2 regions of the Corynebacterium sp. p3-SID1761 genome follow, and region 2 is predicted to be linked to the other one. Evidence: predicted binding sites of a transcription regulator. Region 2 holds the regulator's gene; the other holds the start of a gene.

Region 1 (11,686 bases), 200 kb from region 2:
CCGCATACTTCGTGCGCATGAACATTACTGTTCGCTTGCGCATTTTTCCAATTGCGATGACCAGCTCGTTTCGCTCTTCACGGCTATTCACCACCCCCAGCAGGTGCCGCATCGTGTCCACGCTGGCGGTTGCTTCACCCGTGGAGTGGGTCACCGGATCCCGCATGTACTTATCCACCAGCACCTGTACATCGCCATCCAAGGTGGCGGAAAACAGCAGGTGCTGAGCGTTCTTCGGCATGTCATCCAGAAGCTTAGTCACCTGGGGGAGAAAGCCCATGTCGGCCATCTGGTCGGCTTCGTCGATAGCGACGACCTTCACGTCGCTAAAGTCCAGCATGCCCTGCCGCAGCAGATCCAGTGCGCGCCCCGGCGTCGCCACGAGGATGTCCACGGGTCTCGCCAGAGCAGTGATATTCCGCTGAATCTTCACCCCGCCGACAACTTCCAGCAGACGCTGACCTGCTGCGTTCGCAATCGGATCCAGCCGCGAACGCACCTGTGTCGCCAACTCTCTGGTCGGCACGAGCACCACACCACGGGGCTTTTTGGGTCGCGACGCCCCCCGCCTCAGAAGCTGAATCATCGGCAGCCCGAACGTGAATGTTTTGCCGGAACCCGTCGGTCCGCGGCCTAGCACGTCCCGCCCCTCGACGGCCGCGGGGATGGCCGCAGCCTGGATAGGGAAGGGCTTAGTTATCCCCTCGGCGGAAAGCTCCTTGGTGATGCAGTCATCCAGCCCAAGCTTTCCGAACTCTGATCGGGACAATTACGCCTCGACCTCGCTGCGATCTCCGGACCACAGGGTGTGGAAAGATCCCTCGCGGTCAGTACGGCGGTAGGTGTGCGCGCCGAAGAAATCACGCTGGCCCTGGATCAGTGCCGCCGGAAGACGCTCGGCACGCAGGGAATCGTAGTAAGACAGGGAGGATGCGAATACCGGTACCGGGAGGCCCAGCTGGGTAGCCAGGATGACTACGCGTCGCCAGGAATCAATCAAACCGCCCAGTTCGCCCTTGAAGTAAGGATCCAGCAGCAGGGAGGGTAGCTCCGGGTTGGCATCGTAGGCCTCGCGGATGCGGTTGAGGAACTTCGCGCGGATGATGCAGCCACCACGCCAGATGGTGGCGAGGTCGCGGGGATCCACGCCCCACTTGTGCTCTTCGGAGCCAGCCTTGATCTCGTCGAAGCCCTGCGCGTAGGCCACCAGCTTGGAGGCATAGAGTGCGCGGCGGACATCCTCAATGAACTCTTCCTTCGGAACATCCAGAGTGCTGAGCTCGCCAGCAGGCAGGTTGCCGATAGTGGCGTCGCGCTGCTCGCGAGCGCCGGACAGAGCACGGGCGAAAACGGCCTCGCCGATGCCGGTGGTGGGGATGCCCAGATCCAGAGCAGCCTTTACCGTCCAGCGGCCGGTGCCCTTCTGGCCTGCTGAATCGACAATGACATCGATCAGTGGCTTGCCGGTCTTCTCATCCACCTGGGAGAGCACCTCGGCGGTGATTTCGATCAGATAGGAGTCGAGGTCGCCCTCGTTCCAATTCTTGAAAACCTCTGCGATCTCCGCCGGCTCCATACCCGCGCCGTAGCGCAGCAGCTGATAAGCCTCGCCAATGACCTGCATATCGGCGTACTCGATGCCATTGTGAACCATCTTCACAAAGTGGCCGGCGCCATCCGGACCAATGTGCGTCACACACGGGGTGCCATCGACCTTCGCAGCTACGGACTCCAGCAGCGGGCCCAGAGCCTCCCAGGATTCCGCCGGGCCACCGGGCATAATAGCCGGCCCATTCAGGGCGCCTTCCTCGCCACCGGAGATGCCTGCGCCAACAAAGTTCAGTCCACGCTCGGACATCTCCGCTTCACGGCGGATCGTGTCGGTGTACAGCGCATTACCGCCGTCGATGATGATGTCGCCCTCGTCCATTTCCTCAGCGAGCTGGGAGATGACGGCGTCCGTACCAGCACCTGCCTGCACCATAATGAGCGCGCGACGTGGCCGCTCCAGCGACTTAACGAAATCGGCGATCGTCTCCGAGGGAACGAAGTTGCCGGTCTCACCGAAGTCCTCCATGAACTTCTCGGTCTTCGCGGTGGTGCGGTTGTAGACGGCCACGGTGTGACCGTTATTGGCAAAGTTCCGGGCGATGTTGGACCCCATGACGGCCAGGCCAACAACGCCAATCTGGGCGGTTCCTTCAGCAGTAGTCATGGTTTTACATCTTACAGGGCGAAGAGTTGGTTAGGCTTAGGCGCATGTCCAATATTTTCATTGAACTAAGTCGCGTAGCCACCGAGCGGGAACTCACCGGCGAGGAGATTTCTACCCTCAACGAGCTGCTCCAGAAGCATCCGACGCTTGACCGCACCCTAGGTGTGCAATACCGCGCCATTGGTCCGAAGAAGCTGCAGCTGGCACTCGAAGTCACCGAGGATCACCTGCAGCCGTGGGGAGTGACGAACGGTGGTGTTTACGCGAGCCTGGGGGAGACCGCCGGCTCTATGGCCAGCTTCGTCGCCGCTGGTGCCGGACCGGCCGTGGTCGGAACTTCGAATCAGACGCACTTTCTGCGTCCGTCGGTAAAAGGCGACGTCATTGTCTCAACCGCGGAAGCAGAGCATACCGGGCGCACCACGCACCTTTTCCGCATCGAGCACATAAATGAAAAAACCGGCAAATGCTGCGCCTTGACTTTCCTCAAGACGCAGGTTGTGCCGGATATGCCGAAGGCTTAGTCAGAGACCGCGCGGGTATCGCGACCCTCGCCGAAGCGCAGGTTGTCGCGCACCTCGATGGAGCGCGTGCCTTCCTTGTCCTCCAATTCGCGCAGCTTGCGCAGTGCGTTGCGTGCGTGCAGCTGCTGGCGGGTAGCTACCAACTGCCAGCGGCGGCGGGACACGGAGTTAAGACCCCAGCTGAATGCAGCGACTGCACGGTTGCGGAAGCCAACCATGTACAGCAGGTGCAGAACCAGCCACATGACCCAGCCCATGAAGCCGGAAACCTCGGCCTTGTTCATCTTCACCACCGCGTTGAAGCGGGAAACGATGGCCATGGAGCCCTTGTCGAAGTAGTTGAACGGCACGCGACCCTCGTGGGAAGTGCCGTTGTTGACCTCGTCCAGGATGGTGGTAGCGGCGTACTGGCCACCCTGCATGGCGACCTGAGCTACGCCCGGCAGGCGGTCCTTGCTCATCATGTCGCCCACGATGAAGATGTTGTGGTAATCGCCCAGGGTCAGGTCATCGTTTACCGGCACGCGACCCGCACGGTCGACCTCGATACCTGCCTGCTCGGCAACGTGCTTGCCCAGTGGGGAGGCGGCCACACCGGCGGACCAGATCTTGGCGTAGGAGGGGATGAAGTACTCTTCTTCGGTCTTCATGTCCTTGTAGCGCACGCCTTCCTTGGAGACATCGGTCACCAGGGAGTTGAGGATGATCTCTACGCCCAGATCTTCCAGGCGGCGGGCGGCCTTGCGACCCAGGCGCTTGCCAAACGGCGCCAGCACCTGCGAGCCACCGTCGATCAGCAGAATCCGGGTGTCCTCGGTGTCGATCTCGCGGAACTCGTCGCGCAGGGTGCGGTGGGACATCTCGGCCAGCTGACCGGCCAGCTCCACACCAGTCGGGCCAGCACCGACAACAACGAAAGTCAGCAGACGCTTGCGCGCCTCCGGGTCGGTGGTGATCTCGGCGCGCTCGAAAGCACCGGTCACGCGGGCACGAATTTCCAGTGCGTCGTCCACGGACTTCATGCCCGGCGCGAACTCGGCAAACTGCTCATTGCCGAAGTAGGACTGGCCAGCGCCCGCCGCGAGGATCAGGGAATCGTACTTCAACACGGCATCCATGCCACCCAGATCGGCGGTAACGGTCTGCTCGTTGATGTCGACGTTGCGAACCTCGCCCTTGACCACACGGACATTGTCCTGGTCAGCCAGGATCTGGCGAATGGAGGGCGCGATCTCGCCTTCGGAGAGGATGCCGGTTGCAACCTGGTACAGCAGCGGCTGGAACAGGTGGTGATTCGTCCGGTCGACGATGGTGACCTTGACGTTTTCGTTCTTAAACTTCTTAGCCGCAAAGAGGCCGCCGAACCCCGCGCCGATGATTACGACGTGGTGGCGGTTAGATGCGCTGGTCATGTAGTTGCTTCTCCTCAAATATGGTTGTAATCCGGCACCATCTTAATTGGTTCAGGCTTGGCCTTCACACCGAGAGCCCCCGGGTTAAGAAAAATTCAACCCATTTCGGTTGCGCCTCGAGAGCAAGAAGTTGTTTTCCTAGTAACTTCGGGGGGAGTTGCAGTGTTAAAGGAAGGCAGGATGACGTCTCCGTACATCGATGAGGAGCGCTGGCCGCACCTCGTGGCCACTCCACAGGCACGCTTTATGGGCCGCCGCGCCGAGGCTGTTACCTCGCGCTTGGAAGCGCTGCTTTCCTCTCAGGGTATTTCTCTGGACGCCGGCACGGTGCCGCACATGGTCGTTCGAGACGGCCAGGTGATCGATCGGATGGTCGCGGAGGGGTGGCTCGGTCTAGCGGAGGGGTACATGGCCGGCGAATGGACGGCTGAGCCTCTGCCGGAGGTGCTGGGGGCACTGCTGGATCAGCCCTTCGAGGGCAAAATAGGAGAGTTCCTCGCTCGCCGCACGCCCAGGCGCCGCGGTCCCGTACCGGGCGAATTGCCCGAGGCGCTCGTTGAGCTTTATACGGGCGCTACCCGGGCAACTGGTGCAGCGCAGTTCAGCAGCGCCTCGCGTACAAGCGCCCACGACCACGGGATCGATTTCACCTGGTTCGGCGACCCCGATGATGTAGATCGCCAGGATCTCGACGACGCCCAGCGGCGTCGTATCACCACCATGCTCGACGAGGCCGAAGTCGGCCCAGGCGACCGCGTATTGGAAATGCCGTCCTCCGGAGGCCAACTGGCAGTACAGGCTGCTCAGCGCGGCGCACGTGTGGATGTGCTGACCAGCGACGAAGACCACGCCGATGCTGTGCATGCCCGTGTGCGGGCCGCCGGGGTAGGGGGTGCGGTGAATGTGGAGGTTATCGCCGGTCCAGTACCTTCCCCCCGACAATGGTCGGGGCGCTACGAGGCCATTTTCTCTGTTGAGCGCATGGAGACTTTGGGGCTGGGTGGCCTCAGCCACTACCTGAAGGCAGTGGATCGCATGCTGTCCGACGATGGTCTGGCAGTAATCCAGTCAATCGTCGCCACCGACGAGCTCCGCGAGACTGCCAAGGAATCCCTAGATGTCATGCGCGCATACGTATGGCCTGCCCTGGAGTACCCCACAGCCCAGCAAGTGCGCGAAGTCACCGCCGAGCACACTCAACTTACCGTTGTTGCAGAGAACAACCTGAGCGGCCACCTACGTGCGACCTTGCCACTGTGGCGCGCGAACTTCCTCTCCCGCGAACGCCAAGCCGCCGCAGCGGGCTTCGACCCAGTCTTCCGCAGGCTCTGGGATTACCAGCTGGCGCTGCATGAGGCTCTGGCAACCACTGGGGATATCGGCTGCGTCCAATTTGTTTTCGCACCGAAGTAGTTTTCCGATTTTCCCTCCGGAGATCACCGGATAGTTTTAGCGTAATAATAACTATTCGTGTTTGACCTTCGAGAGGATCCCTCCTGTGACTACTCCCACCAACCCCGATGTCATCATCGTCGGCGCCGGTCTAGCCGGCCTTGTCGCTGCCTATGAGGCGCAGAAGTCGGGGCTGAAGGTCCTGATCCTGGATCAGGAAAACCGTAACAACCTGGGCGGACAAGCTTTTTGGTCGCTGGGTGGCCTGTTCTACGTGAGCAGCCCGGAACAGAAACTGATGGGCGTAAAGGACTCCGAGGAGTTGGCGTGGCGCGACTGGGAGAACTCAGCGCAGTACGACGATTCCAACAACGACTACTGGCCCCGCCGTTGGGGTAGGGAATATGTCCGCTTCGCCGCGACGGAAAAGCGCGACTACCTCAAGGCTCTCGGTCTCAACGTTCTTCCCACCGTCGGTTGGGCCGAGCGCGGCTCCGGCGACGCAAGTGGCCACGGTAACTCCGTACCGCGTTTCCACCTCACCTGGGGTACTGGCCCTGAGGTCGTTCGCGTTTTCCGCGAGCCCATTGAGGCCGCCGAGGCTGAGGGCAAGGTCGAGTTCCGCTTCCGCCACCAGGTCGACGAACTCATCCTAGAAAATGGCGCCGTCGTCGGCGTGCGCGGCAGCGTGCTGGAACCGAGCGATTTGGACCGCGGCGTGGCGTCATCGAGAAACACCGTTGGCGAATTTGAGCTGCGCGCACGTGCGGTGGTCGTGACCTCCGGAGGAATCGGCGGCAACCTGGATCTCGTACGCCGCGCTTGGCCGACCGACCAGTGGGGGCCGGTGCCGAATGACATGGTTACCGGCGTGCCCGCCCACGTAGACGGCCGCATGATTCAAATCTCCAACAATGCCGGTGCGAACCTGGTGAACACTGACCGTATGTGGGCGTACACCGAGGGAATGAAGAACTGGAACTCCATCTGGCCTGGCCATGGCATTCGCATCATCCCTGGCCCGTCCTCGCTGTGGATTGACGCGACCGGCAAGCGATTCCCCTCTAACCTCATCCCGGGTGGCGACACAATCTCCACCATGAAGCACATCGGCACCACGGGCCATAGCTACTCTTGGTTCATCCTCAACAAGACGATCGCCGACAAGGAATTCATTTTCTCCGGCTCCGAGCAGAACCCAGATCTGACCATCAAGAAGGTCAAGAACCTGCTGTCCAAGGTAGGCCCCGGCACGCACCCCGCGGTCAAGGCCTTTATGGACCACGGCGAGGACTGGGTGGTCGCCGACGACCTCGGTTCCCTGGTCGAGGGCATGAACGCCATCGCCGATGGCGATGCACCCGCCCTTGACGTACACGATCTGCGCCGCATCATCGAAGATCGTGACTCGCAGATCGACAATAACTTCAGCAAGGACGCGCAAATCAACTACATCCGCACTGCCCGCGGATACCTCGGCGACAAGATTGTCCGCTGTGCCGCGCCGCACCGCCTACTCGACGAGTCGAAGGGGCCGCTTATCGCCGTCAAGTTGCACATCCTGACCCGCAAGACCCTCGGCGGCATCGAGACCGATCTTTCCGGACGGTGCTTGCGCTCTGATGGATCGGTGCTGCCTGGCCTCTATGCCGCAGGCGAGGTCGCCGGTTTCGGTGGCGGCGGTATGCATGGCAAGAATGCCCTTGAAGGCACCTTCCTCGGTGGCTGCATCCACTCCGGCAAGCGTGTTGGCGAGAACCTGAAGGCGACCATTGCTGAGCTCTAGTCAGTGGCGCACCGCTGCATGGCGTGCCGGTGCTCATTAAGGAAGAAGTTGATGTCCGCGGGGTGCCCACGACCTACGGCACCAATGCCAACCCCACGCCCGCGGCCTCCGACGACGAGATCGTCCGCCGACTCCGTGCCAGCGGTGCGATCATCCTGGGCAAAACCACTATGCCTGCCTTTGGCGCTTTCCCTTTCACCGAGTCGGAGGCTCGCGGTATCACCCGCAACCCGCACAACCCGCGCTTCACCCCTGCCGGCTCTTCCGGAGGCTCCGCGGCGGCCGTTGCCGCTGGATGGGTGCCCTTCGCCGTTGGTGGCGACGGCGGCGGTTCTATCCGCATCCCCTCGGCCCATTGCGGTCTCTTTGGCCTCAAACCCGCCCGCGGTACTCTCCCCGGTGAACTGTGGTGCCGCCTCGGCACTGCTGGCCCCATCGCCCGTACTGCACGCGACTGCGCCCTTCTTTTTGACGCCCTATCTGGCTCCGAAGCCACCGAATCTGAGGTGGCGTCATTAAGGATTGGCGTAAACCTCCAACCGGCAACGCCACTGACCCCACCACACCGCGACCATGTCCGGGCAGTATGCCGTGTTGCCGATCAGCTGCGAGGGCTGGGACACACTGTGAGCGACTATGCGCTGCGGCACAAGGATCCGACGGCGGCTTTCGTCACGCAGTTCTTCGCGGGGATTCGGGAGGAGATCGCCGGGCTGGAGTATCCCGACCGCATCGAGGGGCGCCACAAGGTTACCCACCTGGCAGGTGCATGGGCACAGGGGCCGGTGCTGCGTTGGGCGGAGAAGTTCTCCGACGAGCTGGGGGAGGAGCTGGATCGGGTGTTCGAGGACGTTGACGTGCTCCTTACACCAACGGTGGCCTCGCGCCCGGCCCGCGCTGGTGTGCTTTCCGGGAAGGGGATGTTGGCGGCACAGATCGCGAGTTTGCCCTCGGTTGCCTTCACAGCGCTGTGGAACGTTTCCGGGCATCCGGCGATGAACATCCCCGCAGGTAGAGGAAGAGATGGCCTGCCCGTTGGTGTACAGCTCGTAGCACGCGACGAGCGGCTACTTCTTAACCTTGCCGCTTCATTATCCGCGCCATAGCTTCCGTCATGACGCGCCGTGGCATGCGCTGCGAGATGCTTGTTAGCACCTTGTTGCGCGCGCCCGCGACTACCGACGGCGGCGGCGACTTGCGCAGCAGTGCTTCGATTCCCGCCGTCACGACATCGTGGCTGCTCATGCGCTTGAGCCCGCCGTCGGCTCTGTCACTGCCGGCGACTCGGAAAAACTCCGTCTCGGTTGGCCCCGGGCACAGCGCCATGATTCGTACGCCAGAGCCCTTTCGCTCAGCGTATAGGCCTTCGGTAAACGACAGCACAAACGCCTTCGTCGCACCATAGACCACCATGCCAGGGGAGGGCTGGAACCCTGCAATGGATGACACATTGAGGATGAACCCATTGCCTCGCTCTTCGAATCGTGGCAGAAACATGTGAGTCAGCTCCACTAGTGCGTGGACATTGACCGCGATTTCTGCGCGCAGGCTATCTGTCGGGATATCACTAAAAGACTCGTAGTTCGCGAAGCCTGCGTTGTTGATCAGCGAGGTTACCGTGATCCCGCGCGTGGACAGCTCCCATGAAATCTCGCCGGCCACGCCATGTTCGGATAGATCCTTCGCTATAACTTCGACCTTTACTTTGTGACGCCTCTTAATTTCGGCCGCAATCTTGTGCAGCCGATCCTGACGGCGTGCGACCAGCACGAGATTTGCGCCCTTTGCTGCCAGCTGGGAGGCGAATTCTTTGCCTAGGCCTGAGCTGGCGCCTGTGATGAGGACGGTTTCCTGTGAGAGGTCTAAAGTGCTCATACCTTCATTTGTACATGAATGTCGGCGGGCTGGAAGGTTGGCTTTCTAATTAGAAAACGCGTTCTACTTAAACTAAAGAGTTAGCATTTTACTTGGTAAAAGCATTGACTCATGTAGAACGGGTGTTCTAAACTATTGTTAGTTCATCAAAAGGGGGTATGCATGACCACCACACTCACCACTGCCAATACAGTCACAAGACCTCCCGATACTGCCGAGCCTTACTACCGCCTTGCGCGTTCCGATGACCCGTTGACTGCCACATCGCGGGCATTGAACCTGACCCATTTAACTATGGTGGAGCAGTCTACTCCGGCGCCCGACGATCTCGTTCCGGATCACGTTTCCAAGATTGCGGTGCGTTTCGGTATTAGCAAAGTGGTAGCTACCAACTATGCTGACGCAGGCCTGATGCTTCAGGCTTTCCCGCGTATTCACGAGCTATTCCGGTGCGGAGCATTTTCGATTCGGCACATACAGCAGGTCACCGAAGCGGTCCAGGCGGTCGCGCCCGGCGAACGGGCTGACGTGGAAGACAAGATCCTCAGGGCGTTGAGACCCACCCGCCCGAATCAGCAAGTGCCCACACCACGAGCGGTTTACAACAAGATCAAAGCAGTCATTGGCCGGCCGGATCACATTCCGCCCATGGATACAAACTCTCCTGAGCTTTTTATAGACCGCAGCAGATGCGAAACAACGGTCTTTACCCTGACCGTTCCGCGGCTGAAGGGCGTGGAGTTGCACAAGGCTGTTAAGGCGGCCTCTAAGAGGCACAGCTGCACAATGGGCGAGGCCTTTCTGGCGATGCTCGAACAGAACATCACCACCGAGGTCACTTTAAACCTATATAAGGCCGTCGACCCACAACCCGGCGGGGTATTCGCTGAAGACCATTGGTTGAGCGACGTTGCCAGCCGTAAGTGGCTCGCGAAGGTCACTCACCTGGCAGCCCCCGGCTATACCGCGACGAAGGGCTACCAGCCGACGGAGCTGCTGCGGGCGTCAGTAACCGGGCGTGATGGGCACTGTCGCTTTCCGGGGTGCGACGTTCCGGGATACGCCTGTGATGTCGATCATGTGCATCGCCACGCGAATGGAGGGGCGACGACCACTGCGAACATGCACCTGCTGTGTCGCACGCATCATCGCCTGAAAACAGCCGGCACTTGGGACGTTGAGCTGCATGCGGATGGCACGGAGGTGTGGACTTCTCATGGAGACGGACACGAGATCGTGACCGTGCCCGGCGGGCCGTTGGCTCGCGAGACTTTCGCCGAACGGGGTATTCGGAAAGCGCGGGTGGCGCGGACATTCAGCGAAGAGGAACCACCATTCTAGTTTTTACTTTGAGGAGGTCACAGGCAGCACCATCACAGCACCGACGATGCAGATGATGCTGCACATAAGGAACATTCCCGGATAGTCGAAATGCCTTAGGGCAAGGGCGGCCAGACCGCCGCAGAACATGTTGCTCACTCCCTGGGTGAGTGACATGAGTGATACGTCGCGCGCCCGGTTCTTCTTACTGGGCAGCGACTCATTGACCATGGCCTGATCCACGCTGCTGAACACGCCCCAGCTAATCCCCAGCAGTGCCGCCGCGACATACACGAGACCCATGCCGCTGGCGACCGTCATCAAGCCCGTGGCCATGGCGACTCCGAAAGCGGAAGTGATAACCAGAATCTTGCGCCGTCCCAAGCGATCGGAAAGATTGCCGCTGACGATCGCCGTGATGATCGTGAACACCGCATACAGGGCGGTGAGCGCCAGCACGCCCGCATCCGGATCCGGTACGCCGATGTGGTCGCGCAGATAATACAGCAGATAAAACAGGCTCGTGTAGTTGGCGAGGTGGATGACAAAGCGACTGCAAAAGACCAGCCAATAGTTGCGATACGACCCCTCACCGCCGACCGTCACGGACAGCGAATCATGCGGTCGGACGTGTACATCAACGCGGCCGCGCCCGACTGCGAATTGGAAGATGAAAAGAAGGGATATGACGCCGACAGCCCAGTACGCCTGCTGAATCGGCAAAGCCGTCGCAACTGCGGTCCCGCCGACAATTCCAAATGTGTATGTTGCGCCCACGATTCCGGAAACCAAGCCGAACTTCTCCTGCGGCACGACATCAGCGGTGACCGTCATGAGGTTATTCGTTACGAAAGCAACGAACACCTGCACCAGGCACCACAGCCCAGTCAGAACCCAGAAGCTGGGCGTAAAAGACATCAGCAGCAACCCCAGGGTGGCCAGCGGTGCCGCCAATAACACCCATGGCAGGCGCTTACCCCAGCGATTCACCCAAAACCAGCTGCGGTCTGCAATATAGCCGGTCAGCAGGCTGGAAACGACGGCAGTGGCTCCGCCCAGCATCATCATCAGGGCCAGGGAATCTTCCTTGGTATCCGGGCGCAGCTGGATCATCTGCAACCCCAGCAAAAGCTGCGTCGGTCCAGCCCAGGAAAATACTGAA
Region 2 (11,686 bases):
CCCTGACTGTGCCGGGTATTCATTACGTGGTGGATACCGGTTTTGCACGTATCTCCCGCTACTCCCACCGCACAAAAGTACAGCGCTTGCCGGTGGAGCCCATCAGCCAGGCCAGCGCCAAGCAACGCTCGGGCCGATCGGGTCGAATCGCCGACGGCATCGCGATTCGCTTGTACTCCGAGGAGGATTTCGAGGCACGTCCAGCGTTCACGGATCCGGAAATCCTGCGCACTCACCTTTCCAGCGTCATCCTGTCGATGGCCGCCCTTGGGTTGGGTGATATTCAACGCTTCCCATTCCTTCAAGCACCCGATAATAAGTCGATCCGGGACGGTGTAGCACTACTCCAGGAGCTTGGAGCGTTGGCGTCAACAAAGGAAGCAACGCTAACAGACATCGGCCGGGACATGGCGCGTATCCCCACCGATCCGCGACTAGCCCGCATGTTGGTTGCGGGGCATGCGCAGAACATCATTGAGACGATCGCGGTTATTATCTCCGCACTGTCGATTCAGGACGTGCGCGAAAGACCTTTGGAAAAGCAGCAACAGGCCGATGAAATGCACGCGCGTTTCAAGGCGAACTCCGACTTTATTAGCCTGCTGAAGCTGTGGAATTATCTGCAAGAACAGCGTCAGGATCTCTCGGCCAATAAGTTTAGAAAGCTGTGCCAGCGCGAGTTCATTCACTATGTTCGCGTGCGCGAATGGATGGATCTGGTGCGCCAAATGCTCTCCGTCGTGCAAGATCTCGGCTGGAAGATTCCGAATATTCGCCACGTGCGCGAGCTCGTCTTTGAGCCAGAAGCTATCGACGAGAACCTGGTACACCAGTCAATTCTTACCGGCCTGATCACCCACGTTGGAATGAGGGAGGGAAATTCCAAACAGTTCACCGGAACTCGCGGCTCACATTTCGTCGTGCACCCCTCCTCGCATGTGTCAAAGAAGCCCCCACAGTGGCTTATGGCCGCGGAGCTGGTGGAAACGTCGCAGGTCTTTGCCCGCACAGTGGGGCCGATTGACCCCAGCTGGATCGAATCAATTGCTCCACACATGGTGAAGTACAACTACTCCGAGCCGGTGTGGTCCTCCTCGCGGGGTGCGGCAATGGTGCATGAAAAGGTTCTGCTTTTGGGCCTACCCATTGTCGCGGACAGGATGGTTAATGCCTCCAAGGTGGCTCGGCCTTTGGCCCGCGAGCTTTTTATCCGCCATGCCCTCGTGGAGGGAGATTGGAAGACTCGCCACCACTTTTTCTCCCACAACCAAAATCTGCTGGCCGAAGCTACTGATCTGGAGGATAAGGCTCGTCGTCGCGATATCGTTGTCGACGATCAAGCTCTTTTTGATTTTTATGACGCCCGCTTGCCCGAGAAGATCGTCTCCTCTCGACATTTCGATTCTTGGTGGAAGAAAGCTCGCCACAAGGATCCACACCAGTTGGACTTCACCCTTGAGGCACTAATCGACTCGCAAGAGGCTGCCAAGGCCGCCGACGAGTTCCCTGATGCGTGGCGCCAGGGCAGCTTGGAGTTCGAGCTATCCTATGTGTTCTTGCCGGGAGACCCCGACGATGGAATAACCATGCGCGTACCCCTGCCGCTGCTGGCGAATGTCTCCGAACCCGAAACACGCTGGCTGGTCGCCGGTATGCGTGAGGAACTCTCGGTCGCACTGATCCGCTCCTTGCCGAAGCCACTGCGCACCAGCGTCGTGCCAGCCAGCAATTTTGCTGCCGCTGCCCTTAAGAAGATGGTTCCCTTCGACGGCGAGTTTGGTTTTGCACTTGCAGAGGCTTTACGCGAATTAGGAGGCCGGGGCATCACGGCTCAGGACTTCGATTGGAACCGCGTCCCGGAGCACTTGCGTATGCAATTTGCCGCCATTGACCGGCGGGGAAAGGTGATCGAGAAGTCTCGTGACCTGCAATATCTCCAGAACAAACTTTCTGGCCAGGTCACTTCTGCGATTGCTCAGGCGGCAGCTCGGACGAAGCCTGCAGCTCCCAGCGATGCTGCACAGCATTCACCTCAGCGACAAAAGAAGCGTGGCGGCACGTCGAGCGGTGTGCTGGCTACCGCCGAGGCATGGACAGTAGACGGCATCGGAGTGCTTCCCGAGACAGTGGAAACGGTGGTCGACGGGCAAACTCTGCACACCTATCCCGCTATCGTCGCTTCACACAGTGGCGTGACGTTGAAAGCCTTCCCCACCAAGCAAGCTGCGGATGGGCAGCAGTTTACGACCGTGCTGAACATGATGGTCAACGCTTGTACGGTATCCCCAAAACAAATGATCAAGGGCTTGCCGCTACGTCAACGTGTGGCTATGGAGCAGATCGACGGGGGCGTCGATGGGCTAGTCAGCGATGTGGTGGCTCTGGCCTGCCGAGACATGCTTATGAAGCTGGGGCCTGTGGTGCGCGACCCAGAAAAGTGCGAAGAGGTGGTGGGTGTAGCTCGCTCTCAGGGACCCGGACGCGTGCGGCAATACGTAGTAGCCCTAGCACCCGCTGTGCTGGCCGTTGCGGACATGTCAGCGGAACTGAAGGGTTGGTCGGGAGATGCCATCGAAGATATGCGTAGGCATCTCGATTTCTTCCTGGGCAAGCATGCCATCGCCCGCAATGGCATTGAGCACATGCGCCATGTTCCGCGCTATGTGGAGGCCATGCGCGCTCGATTGGAAATGATGAAGACGGATCCAGACAAGGAAGAGGATCTGGACGAAGAGGTTCAAGAGGCTTTTGATCTCTTGGAAAAGACGAAGAAGCGGCTCCCAACGGCGAGGGCTGCCTCCCCACAGATCAAGGAGGTGCGCTGGATGATCGAGGAGTTTCGAGTCAGCCTCTTTGCACAGAACCTAGGCACAGCGCATTCGGTATCCCTGCAGCGTATCCGTAAGAAATTGGAGAAGATCCGTTAGCTGTCGTTGCCTTCAGACTCTTCAGGATGCTGGGCTAGAGACTGGCGGTGGGCACGCAGCGATTCGATTTCCTGCTCGAAGTCTTCGGCACAATTAAAAGACTTATACACGGAGGCGAAACGCAGATAAGCCACCTCGTCCAAGGTTCGGAGTGGATCCAAGATCGCCAGGCCGATCTGGTTTGCGGGTACTTGGGAGCCATGTGTCACTCGAACGGCTTGTTCCACTTCGTGTGCCAGACGCTTTAATGCGTCGTCGGAGACGTCGCGCCCCTGACATGCCCGACGCACGCCCTTGATAACTTTTTCTCTACTGAATTCCTCGGTCACTCCATTGCGCTTCACTACCAACAGAACAGACCTTTCAATAGTGGTGAAGCGGGTCTGGCATTGACTGCATTCGCGACGACGTCGGATAGAAACACCCATCTCAATGGATCGCGAATCAACAACGCGGGATGAATCTGAGCTACAGGAGGGGCACAACACCCTTCTCAGCTTAGTCGCCCCTCCCCCGACACAGAAGCTGAACTATGGGATGAGAAGAGGCGCAAACCCAAGCAGCGTGGACATCACTCCAAGGGAGACCGCGGTTCCACCAGGCGAGTGAATGATTCGCTCCGTTCGTGCGCGAACTCTATCTACCCATCCCATTTGATTGTCGAACAGGCATTCGTTTGCGCCGGAGATGCGATCCATCTTGCGGCGCGGAATCGAACGCGCAACAGGTGCAGAAGAATACCCAAAGGTGTTCGAATTACCCCTAGAATCCAGTGCTTCCCAATTAGGCTTAAGAACTTGAGGCCTACGAAGTGGCGCAACCCGATCATCAGGAAGCACACGGACATGCGATGCAGACTGGACAGTAGTTGCGGGACGAATGATCGAGGTGGTCATGTGGCTACTCCTTTACAATGCGACGTAAGGCCAATCAGCAAAGCGCCTTAGCGCCTACGTCTTATTCCCTTGGCTGTTGCCCTAGTGAACCATTCACGCCCGACAGGGAACTTCAAAAATTCTGGTTTCTAGATCATCTGTTCGAATCTCGAACACAGCACAAAATTTAGCACGCATGTTCGAACATGTCTAGACAAATCTAAACTTTTTCGAACACATATACTAGAAATGCGTTCTATTTCGGGTAGTGTGGATGCAGATCGCGAAATACCGATAAAGAGACCCCGCCGGAATGAGGTATAACCGTGTCCACCGACCAACCCACCGAAAGCCCTTCCCCTCGCCCTAAGCTTGGGCGTCCTCCGAAGTCCGAGGCTGACAAGCGTGCGGAGAAGCAAGCTCAGAAGGACGGCAAGAAGCCAGCCCTAAGCACTCGCCAGCGCCGCATTCTCGAAGTCATTCGCGATTCGACGGTCATCCGCGGTTACCCGCCAAGTATTCGCGAAATTGCCGATGCTGTAGGACTGCACTCGACGTCATCGGTTTCTTATCATCTCACCCAGCTGGAGAAGCGCGGACATCTACGCCGCGATGGCAAGCGACCTCGCGCGGTTGATGTGCGCTCCTTCGACGGCGTGCAACTCCCGGCCCAGACTAAACCCACGCCGCAAGCAGCTACTCCGCCCCCGACTTCCGACGAGGGAGAGCTCATGCCAGAGGCCACCTACGTCCCGGTTGTGGGGCAGATCGCCGCTGGCGCCCCGATCCTTGCAGAGCAAAATGTTGAGGCTCACTTCCCACTACCACAGGAGTTGGTAGGTAACGGAGAGCTCTTCTTGTTGCAGGTCGTGGGCGAGTCTATGCATGATGCCGGCATCTTCAACGGAGACTGGGTCGTGGTTCGCTCCCAGGCCGTCGCCGAGTTCGGCGATTTTGTCGCCGCCATGATCGACGGTGAGGCCACCGTAAAGGAGTTCCAAAAGGATGCCGACGGACTGTGGCTTATCCCCCACAACCCCCTGTTCGAACCTATCCCTGCCGAGGAAGCAACCATCCTAGGTAAGGTCGCAGCGGTTCTGCGCAAGATTTAACTCCCCCCCTATTGGTTCTGACGCCGCCGTCTCCGACCCACTTGGCACTAAAGTAGCGCCTATGGAATCAGCAGAACGGCGCCGTCAAATAGCCTCCCTCACCGCCATTCACGGCAGGGTTACTGTGAATGAACTGGCGGAGAAGTTCGGCGTCACCGCGGAAACAATTCGCCGCGACCTCGCGATTCTCTCTGACGGCGGTGAGCTCTTCCGCATCCACGGCGGAGCGGTTCCGGCACAGAATTTCCGTACAGACTTCACCACTCTTGCCACACGTTCAAAGGCATCTCTCGGAGCCAAGCGGTCAATCGCCCAAGCTGCAGTAAAGCTCCTTCCGGAAACAGGCAGCACCATCTTCATCGATGCAGGCACCACCACGGGCGTCTTTGCCGAGGCCATCGCCGAAGCCAATGCCACCAACGATCCCAAGCTGATGGCACCGAAGCTCAATATCGTCACGAACTCTTTCTTTATTGCCACCACATTGGCGGAATCCCCCCGTTGCGATGTCCAACTAATCGGTGGACACGTCCGCGCCCTGTCTCAGGCTGTCGTTGGCGACCTTGCCACCCGCGCGCTCGGCGTCCTCCATGCCGATGTTGCATTCATTGGAACCAATGCCCTTACTATCGTTCACGGGCTATCCACTCCCGATGCCCAAGAAGGAGCAATCAAGCGCTCTATGGTGGCAAACTCCGACCGCGTGGTCGCACTGTGCGATTCCACGAAGTTTGGCCTGGACTACCTGGTGAGCTTCGCAACTATCCAGGACATCAGTGCCGTCGTGACCGACGAAGATGCCCCGCAGCCCTACGTTTCCGAGCTGCGCAATCTCGGTATCGACGTCAGCTTTGGCAGCTAGTCTGCGGCTCTGAACTCCTGCAACTCCCCTGCCACTACATTCGGCAAACGAACCTCTAGTTTCGTTCCCTCTGCGTCATAGTCCTCTGCAATTACCGTTCCCAGTTCGTGGACTTTGGCCACGATATCGCCGCGGTCAAAAGGCACGTGCAACGTGACATGGGAATCCAGGGAATTCAGGAACAACTCCAGCTGAGCCTCCAGCTCGGCAATCCCTTCACCTGTTTTCGCCGACACAAAGACGGCATCCGGCACTCGGTGACGTAGTTCGGCGAGCACCAGTGGGTCCGCGGTATCGATCTTGTTCACCACCAGAATTTCCGGTGGCGCCTCCTGTCCGGATTCCTCGACGATCCCGCCGATCACTGTGTTCACAGCCTTGATCTGCTCCAGTGGGAAAGGATCGGAACCATCCACAACGTGCAAAACCACGTCGGCTGCCAGAACCTCCTCCAAGGTCGAGCGGAAAGCTTCAACCAACTGCGTGGGGAGGTGACGCACGAATCCAACCGTGTCGCTAAAAACCACGGACCGACCATCAGCCAGGTTTGCCCGCCTGGTGGTCGGATCCAGGGTGGCAAATAGTGCGTCTTCTACCAGTACTCCCGCACCCGTCAATGCGTTGATGAGCGAAGACTTACCAGCATTGGTGTACCCGGCGATCGCGATCTGCGGAATCGCAGAAGCATCGCGTCGCTCGCGCTTTACCTCTCGAGAGGTTTTCATTGCAGCAATTTCTTTGCGCAGCTTCGCCATCTCGGAGCGCAGGCGGCGACGGTCGGCTTCGATCTTCGTCTCACCGGGACCGCGCAGACCTACACCGCCATTGGAGCCAGCGCGTCCACCGGCCTGGCGGGACAGCGCACCGCCCCAACCACGAACGCGCGTAATGAGGTACTCCATTTGCGCAAGCGCTACCTGTGCCTTGCCCTCTTTGGACTTCGCGTGCTGGGCGAAGATATCGAGGATCAACATGGTACGGTCAATAACCTTGACGTCGAGCGCCTTTTCCAGCGCGATCATTTGGCCGGGGCTCAACTCACCATCGCAGACGACGGTATCAGCGCCGGTCTCCAATACGACAGCCTTCAGTTCCTCGACCTTGCCGCGCCCGATATAGGTGCCAGAATCCGGCTTGTCGCGCCGCTGGTACAGCATCTCCGTCACCTCGGAGCCCGCTGTTTCCGCCAGTGCGCGCAACTCCTCTAGGTTCGCTTCCACCTGCGCAATGGTGCCAGAGGTCCACACACCGACCAGCACGACTTTCTCCAGTCTGAGCTTTCGGTACTCAACGTCGTAGCCGTCCGATTGCTCATCGGTGTAGGTGCTTACGCCGCGGGAAAGCCGCCGCAGGCTAGAGCGTGCTTCGAGATCGAGCTCGCCGACTGTGGGGTCAGGTGTAGGGGCGAAGGAGTGTGTAGTGTGTTCGGTCTGTTCCGTCATTAAGGACTATTTTTACCTGTCAGGGGCACTAAATAGGAAATTTGGTGCAGCGGACTAGAGTGGTTTGCATGATTCCTGAACTTCGCAGCATTGGCATGGATTTCCCGAAGTGGCAAGAAGCGCTGGAGGCCACCTACGGCTCCGGCAGCCTCGGTGTATCAGGCGAGGTTCGCGGCGGCCAGGTTCTGCAGTTCGATGACCCCTCAGGCGCCCGCATGGTCGTCCTGGCCGTCGAGCCCTTCGGCTCCTTCGCCAGCTACTCCGGCGGGGCTGCCACCACTGCTCACCTCTCGATGCTGAATGACATCATCGGAGTACTCGATGTGGTTGACGACAGTCCGATGTTGCAGATCGCTGGGCAGCAAGCTCCCACTATCTCTTCCCTTACAGCAACGATCGCTCAGGGCCCGTTACTTGTGGACGCCCCTTCGTTGGAGTACCACCAGTTCCAGATTGGGGCTTTGGCCAGCTCCGTCCGGGTCTACGCGGATTCCACGGAGTTCGCCAAGGACGGCGGCCTCAAGGTCGGCGTGGTCGATTCAAGCGGCCTCAAAGACATCAATTCTCCGGCTACGCCTCCTCACGCAACGGCGGAGATTGCTGTTGAAGCTTCCCAATGGGGCAAGAAGGTCAATGCGTTGACCAGGCAAGAGTTCTGGACTGCCACTGTAAGCTCGCCTTTTGAGTTCACCGTCGTGCTACCAGCAGATGCCGTAGGTAAGGACATAAACCCCGCCAGCGCCACGTCACCGCTGATCGTCTCAGGTACCGTGCAGTTCACCGCCAGCACAGTCGATGCCGCCGGGTGTGGCGGAGCCTGTGGCTCCGGCAGCTGTGGCTGCGGAGGCCACTAAAGGATCGTCTGGCCCCACGCCACGATCGCCGCAGGGCCGCGGAGCACGGATCCTTCCGCGGAGATCTCTACCTGCACTTCACCGCCTGGAACGTGCACGGTCACGGTACCGGTGGCCCGTTCGGCGTCGGCAAGGGCAGCCACAGCGGCAGCGACAGTTCCGGTTCCACACGAGCGAGTCTCTCCTACCCCGCGTTCGTGAACGCGCATGTGCACTGCTCCCGCATCGTCCAGCGGAGTGAGCACCTCTAGGTTCACGCCGTTCGGGAAGAACTCTGGGTCGAACTGCACTCGCTGTTCGATCGGCAGCTCTCTAAGCTTCTGCGCGGTCAGGTTCGGCACCACAGCGGCTAGGTGTGGATTGCCCATATCCACTCCGAGTCCCGCGACCTTCATGTCGCCTACCTGCGCGGTGGACACACCCAATACCCCCGGGGAGCCCATCTCCACGCTCACAATGGCGTGTTCCTGTTTTTCACCGCTAACTTCATGCACCTCTACGAGCTTGCGGCCGGCGCGAGTGCCAATACCGAACTGCTCACCGGCCTGTACCTTTCCCTGAGAGCACAGCACATGGGCAAAGACTCGCACTCCATTACCACACATCTCGGCCAGGGAACCGTCGGCGTTGCGATAATCCATAAACCATTCCTCGCCCTTTACACCCTCCGGAAGTGCATCCAGCACACCCGCACCAATGAGCGCGTCTCCGGTGGCTATGCGGATCACCCCATCGCCGCCAATTCCGGCTCGCCGATCGGCAAGCTGTCGAACACGATTCTCCGTGAGATCCAACTCAACGGACTCATCCATGAGGACAACGAAGTCGTTTTCCGTGCCGTGGGCTTTAAAAAAGTCGATCATGCAGAACACTCCTTATTAGCTGCTCATTCCCAATGCCTCGGTGGCTTCGCGGACGGGGTCGGGAGAAAAGGCGTCAATCCAAAAAATTCTTTGATCCCTACGGAACCAGGAACGCTGCCGTCGAGCATAGCGCCGGGTGCCAGTGATGGTTCGCTCGATGGCCTCCTCTAAGGTGAGCTCGCCGGAGAAGTAGTCCAACACCTGGGCATAGCCGATAGCCTGTCCGGCTGTGGACTCGCGAATCAGCCCCTCGCCGACCAGCGATCGAACCTCTTCCACCAGCCCGTGGTCAAACATCTGGCGCACGCGCATTTCGATGCGGGGATTAAGCCATTCAGCGGGGGCATTCAACCCCAGCAGGCGCATGTTCCACCGGGGCACCGAGTCCTTCGGAGGCTGGGAAGCAGCAAAAGGTTTGCCCGTAAGTTCGATGACCTCCAAGGCGCGGACCGTGCGTCGCGGATCGTTGTCTTCGATAACGCGGGCCGCCTCGGGATCTATCGTCGCGAGGTGTTGATGCATAGCGGCGACGCCACGTTCATCCAAACGGCGCTGCCATTTTTCACGCACAGCCGGATCCGTCGGCGGGAAGTCCCACTCGTCTACCAATGCCTGTACATACATCATGGATCCACCGACGATGACGGGTGTTTTTCCCCGGGACAGAATATCTTCCACCGTCTCAATTGCCCCCGCCCGGTACTCGGCCACACTCGCAGGTTTAGTGACCGGCCAGATATCCAGTTGATGGTGCGGAATCCCCTGGCGCTCTTCCACTGGAACCTTTGCGGTACCAATGTCCATCCCCCGGTACAGCTGCATAGAGTCGATGTTCACCACCTCCCCATCCAGCTGCTGCGCAAGTTCCAAGGAGATTGCCGTTTTGCCGGAAGCAGTGGGGCCAACGACGGCGACAGGGCGAATCTGAGCGGAAGAACTCATAGAAACATAGTGTAGCGGTGCAGCTGATGTAATAATTACTTCATTGCCTTGCATAAGGCGATTGGCATGTTTTGGTTTGAGGTAGGAGTTTCCGCAATGACTGAGCCCACGAATTCTCGCCCGGCACCCAAGCCCGGCCCGAAGCCCGGATCGAAGGGAGCTCCGGCTGGGGGCGTCACAATCCCCAAGAACGATCCGGCGAAGTTCGGCCGCGTGGATCAGGATGGTGTGGCGTGGGTAAAGACCGCCGATGGTGAACGCCAGATTGGTGAGTTTAAGGCGGGCACTCCGCAGGAGGGGCTGGCGCACTTCGGCGCCCGATACGACGACCTCAACACCGAGGTCAAAATGCTTGAGGCCCGTCTGGAAAGCCACCCGGAACAGGCTCAGACCATTCGCCATGACGCGAAGATCCTGCAGCAGTCGCTCAGCACTGCCGCAGTCATCGGGGATATTCCGGCGCTCGATGCACGCCTGGAAAAAATTTCACAGCGCACCGAGACCGCGGAACAGCAGGTTGCAGAAGCTAAGCAGCAGCGCCGCGATTCCGCCCTGGCGCAAAAAGAAGAGCTGCTCAGTGAGGTCGAGGGCATTGCCGCGGCGGATCCGACCACTGTGAATTGGAAGCGCAGCGGTGAGCGCATCCGCGCCATCGTTGAGCAATGGCGCGGCATCAAGGGCGTCGAGCGCTCCACCGATGACGAACTATGGAAGCGATTCTCCAAGGCTCGCTCCGAATTCAATCGCAATCGCCAGGCGCATTTCGATCAGCTGGACCGCAACCGCGAGCGAGCACGGCTGAAGAAGGAAGAACTCATTGAGCAGGCTGAGGCGCTACAAGATTCCACGGAGTGGGGTGCGACCAGCGCCAAATTCCGGGACCTCATGAGCCAGTGGAAAGCCGCTGGCCGTGCACCCCGCAACGTCGACGATCAGTTATGGGAGCGTTTCCGCAAGGCTCAGGACGTATTCTTCGCCGCCCGTAAGGCTGACAACGCCGAGCGTGACAAAGAATTCGAGGCAAACGCGGAAGCCAAGCAGTCGCTCATCGACGAGTACTCCCCCAAGATCGATCCGCAGGCTCACGGTATAGACAAGGCTCGTAAGGTTCTCCACGAACTACAGGAGAAGTGGGAGCAGATCGGCTACGTTCCCCGCGGTCGCGTCCGCGAGTTTGAGGACAAGATCAAGTCCCTCGAATCGCGCGTAGAGGAGGCTGCGGACGCCGAATGGCGCCGCACCGACCCGGAGGCACAGGCGCGCGTAGCACAGTTCCAGGCGAAGGCCGACCAGTTCAACCGCGAAGCCGAGGAAGCCGACAAGGCCGGCAAGTCCGCTAAGGCAGAAAAGCTCCGCGGCCAAGCTGTCCAGTGGCAGGAGTGGGCAGACACCGCTGCCGCTGCCTTAGAGGATTAGTCTTCCTGCCCAGATTCCCGCGCGGATTCTTGTTCGGCCTTGCGCTGGCGGCGGGCCTTCGCGCGGGCGCGTCGATCATCCACGATGACTGCATCCTCGCGTTCTTCAATTCCCATGCGCAGCCGCTGCTGTGCAAGACGAGATTCCTCGTCCTTGTGAGCTTCCTCGCGGCGAGCTGCTGCCAAAGCTCGCTGTAGCGGATTCTTCTGAAACACCACCGCGGATAGTGCAATAAACAGTACCGTCAGGCCAAACAGACTAAACAGCAATGGCACAGCCGGCCCCTCGCCAGATGCAGTTGGCGGCTGGGTTTGGCGTACCCACACCGCAAACACGTTGTACCACCAGGCAACGCCAGCAAAAGCCCAGTTAGCCCATGCCACCAGCCACGAC

The links. The regulator LexA, encoded in region 2, represses DNA repair genes until DNA is damaged. The targets are predictions, from matches to a motif close to CGAACANNTGTTCG.
Region 1: ACWXWJ_RS01525 (HNH endonuclease signature motif containing protein) is a predicted target of LexA. The motif match lies at 9,320-9,333, and genes of this name have one in related genera.

What each region holds. Positions count from the first base shown of each region.
Region 1 covers NZ_JBSQBJ010000001.1:332,784-344,469, reverse strand. Annotated here, with positions in the region: gene ACWXWJ_RS01565 (DEAD/DEAH box helicase) at 1-769, opposite strand, end outside; gene gndA (NADP-dependent phosphogluconate dehydrogenase) at 770-2,215, opposite strand; gene ACWXWJ_RS01555 (PaaI family thioesterase) at 2,260-2,739, shown strand; gene ACWXWJ_RS01550 (NAD(P)/FAD-dependent oxidoreductase) at 2,736-4,151, opposite strand; gene ACWXWJ_RS01545 (class I SAM-dependent methyltransferase) at 4,332-5,564, shown strand; gene ACWXWJ_RS01540 (FAD-binding dehydrogenase) at 5,650-7,329, shown strand; gene ACWXWJ_RS01535 (amidase family protein) at 7,344-8,435, shown strand; gene ACWXWJ_RS01530 (SDR family NAD(P)-dependent oxidoreductase) at 8,404-9,204, opposite strand; gene ACWXWJ_RS01525 (HNH endonuclease signature motif containing protein) at 9,367-10,545, shown strand; gene ACWXWJ_RS01520 (MFS transporter) at 10,549-11,686, opposite strand, start outside.
Region 2 covers NZ_JBSQBJ010000001.1:128,538-140,223, reverse strand. Annotated here, with positions in the region: gene hrpA (ATP-dependent RNA helicase HrpA) at 1-2,927, shown strand, start outside; gene nrdR (transcriptional regulator NrdR) at 2,924-3,415, opposite strand; gene ACWXWJ_RS00615 (hypothetical protein) at 3,458-3,823, opposite strand; gene lexA (transcriptional repressor LexA) at 4,129-4,914, shown strand; gene ACWXWJ_RS00605 (DeoR/GlpR family DNA-binding transcription regulator) at 4,976-5,776, shown strand; gene hflX (GTPase HflX) at 5,773-7,218, opposite strand; gene ACWXWJ_RS00595 (hypothetical protein) at 7,287-8,072, shown strand; gene dapF (diaminopimelate epimerase) at 8,069-8,935, opposite strand; gene miaA (tRNA (adenosine(37)-N6)-dimethylallyltransferase MiaA) at 8,951-9,877, opposite strand; gene ACWXWJ_RS00580 (DUF349 domain-containing protein) at 9,974-11,293, shown strand; gene ACWXWJ_RS00575 (Rv2732c family membrane protein) at 11,290-11,686, opposite strand, start outside.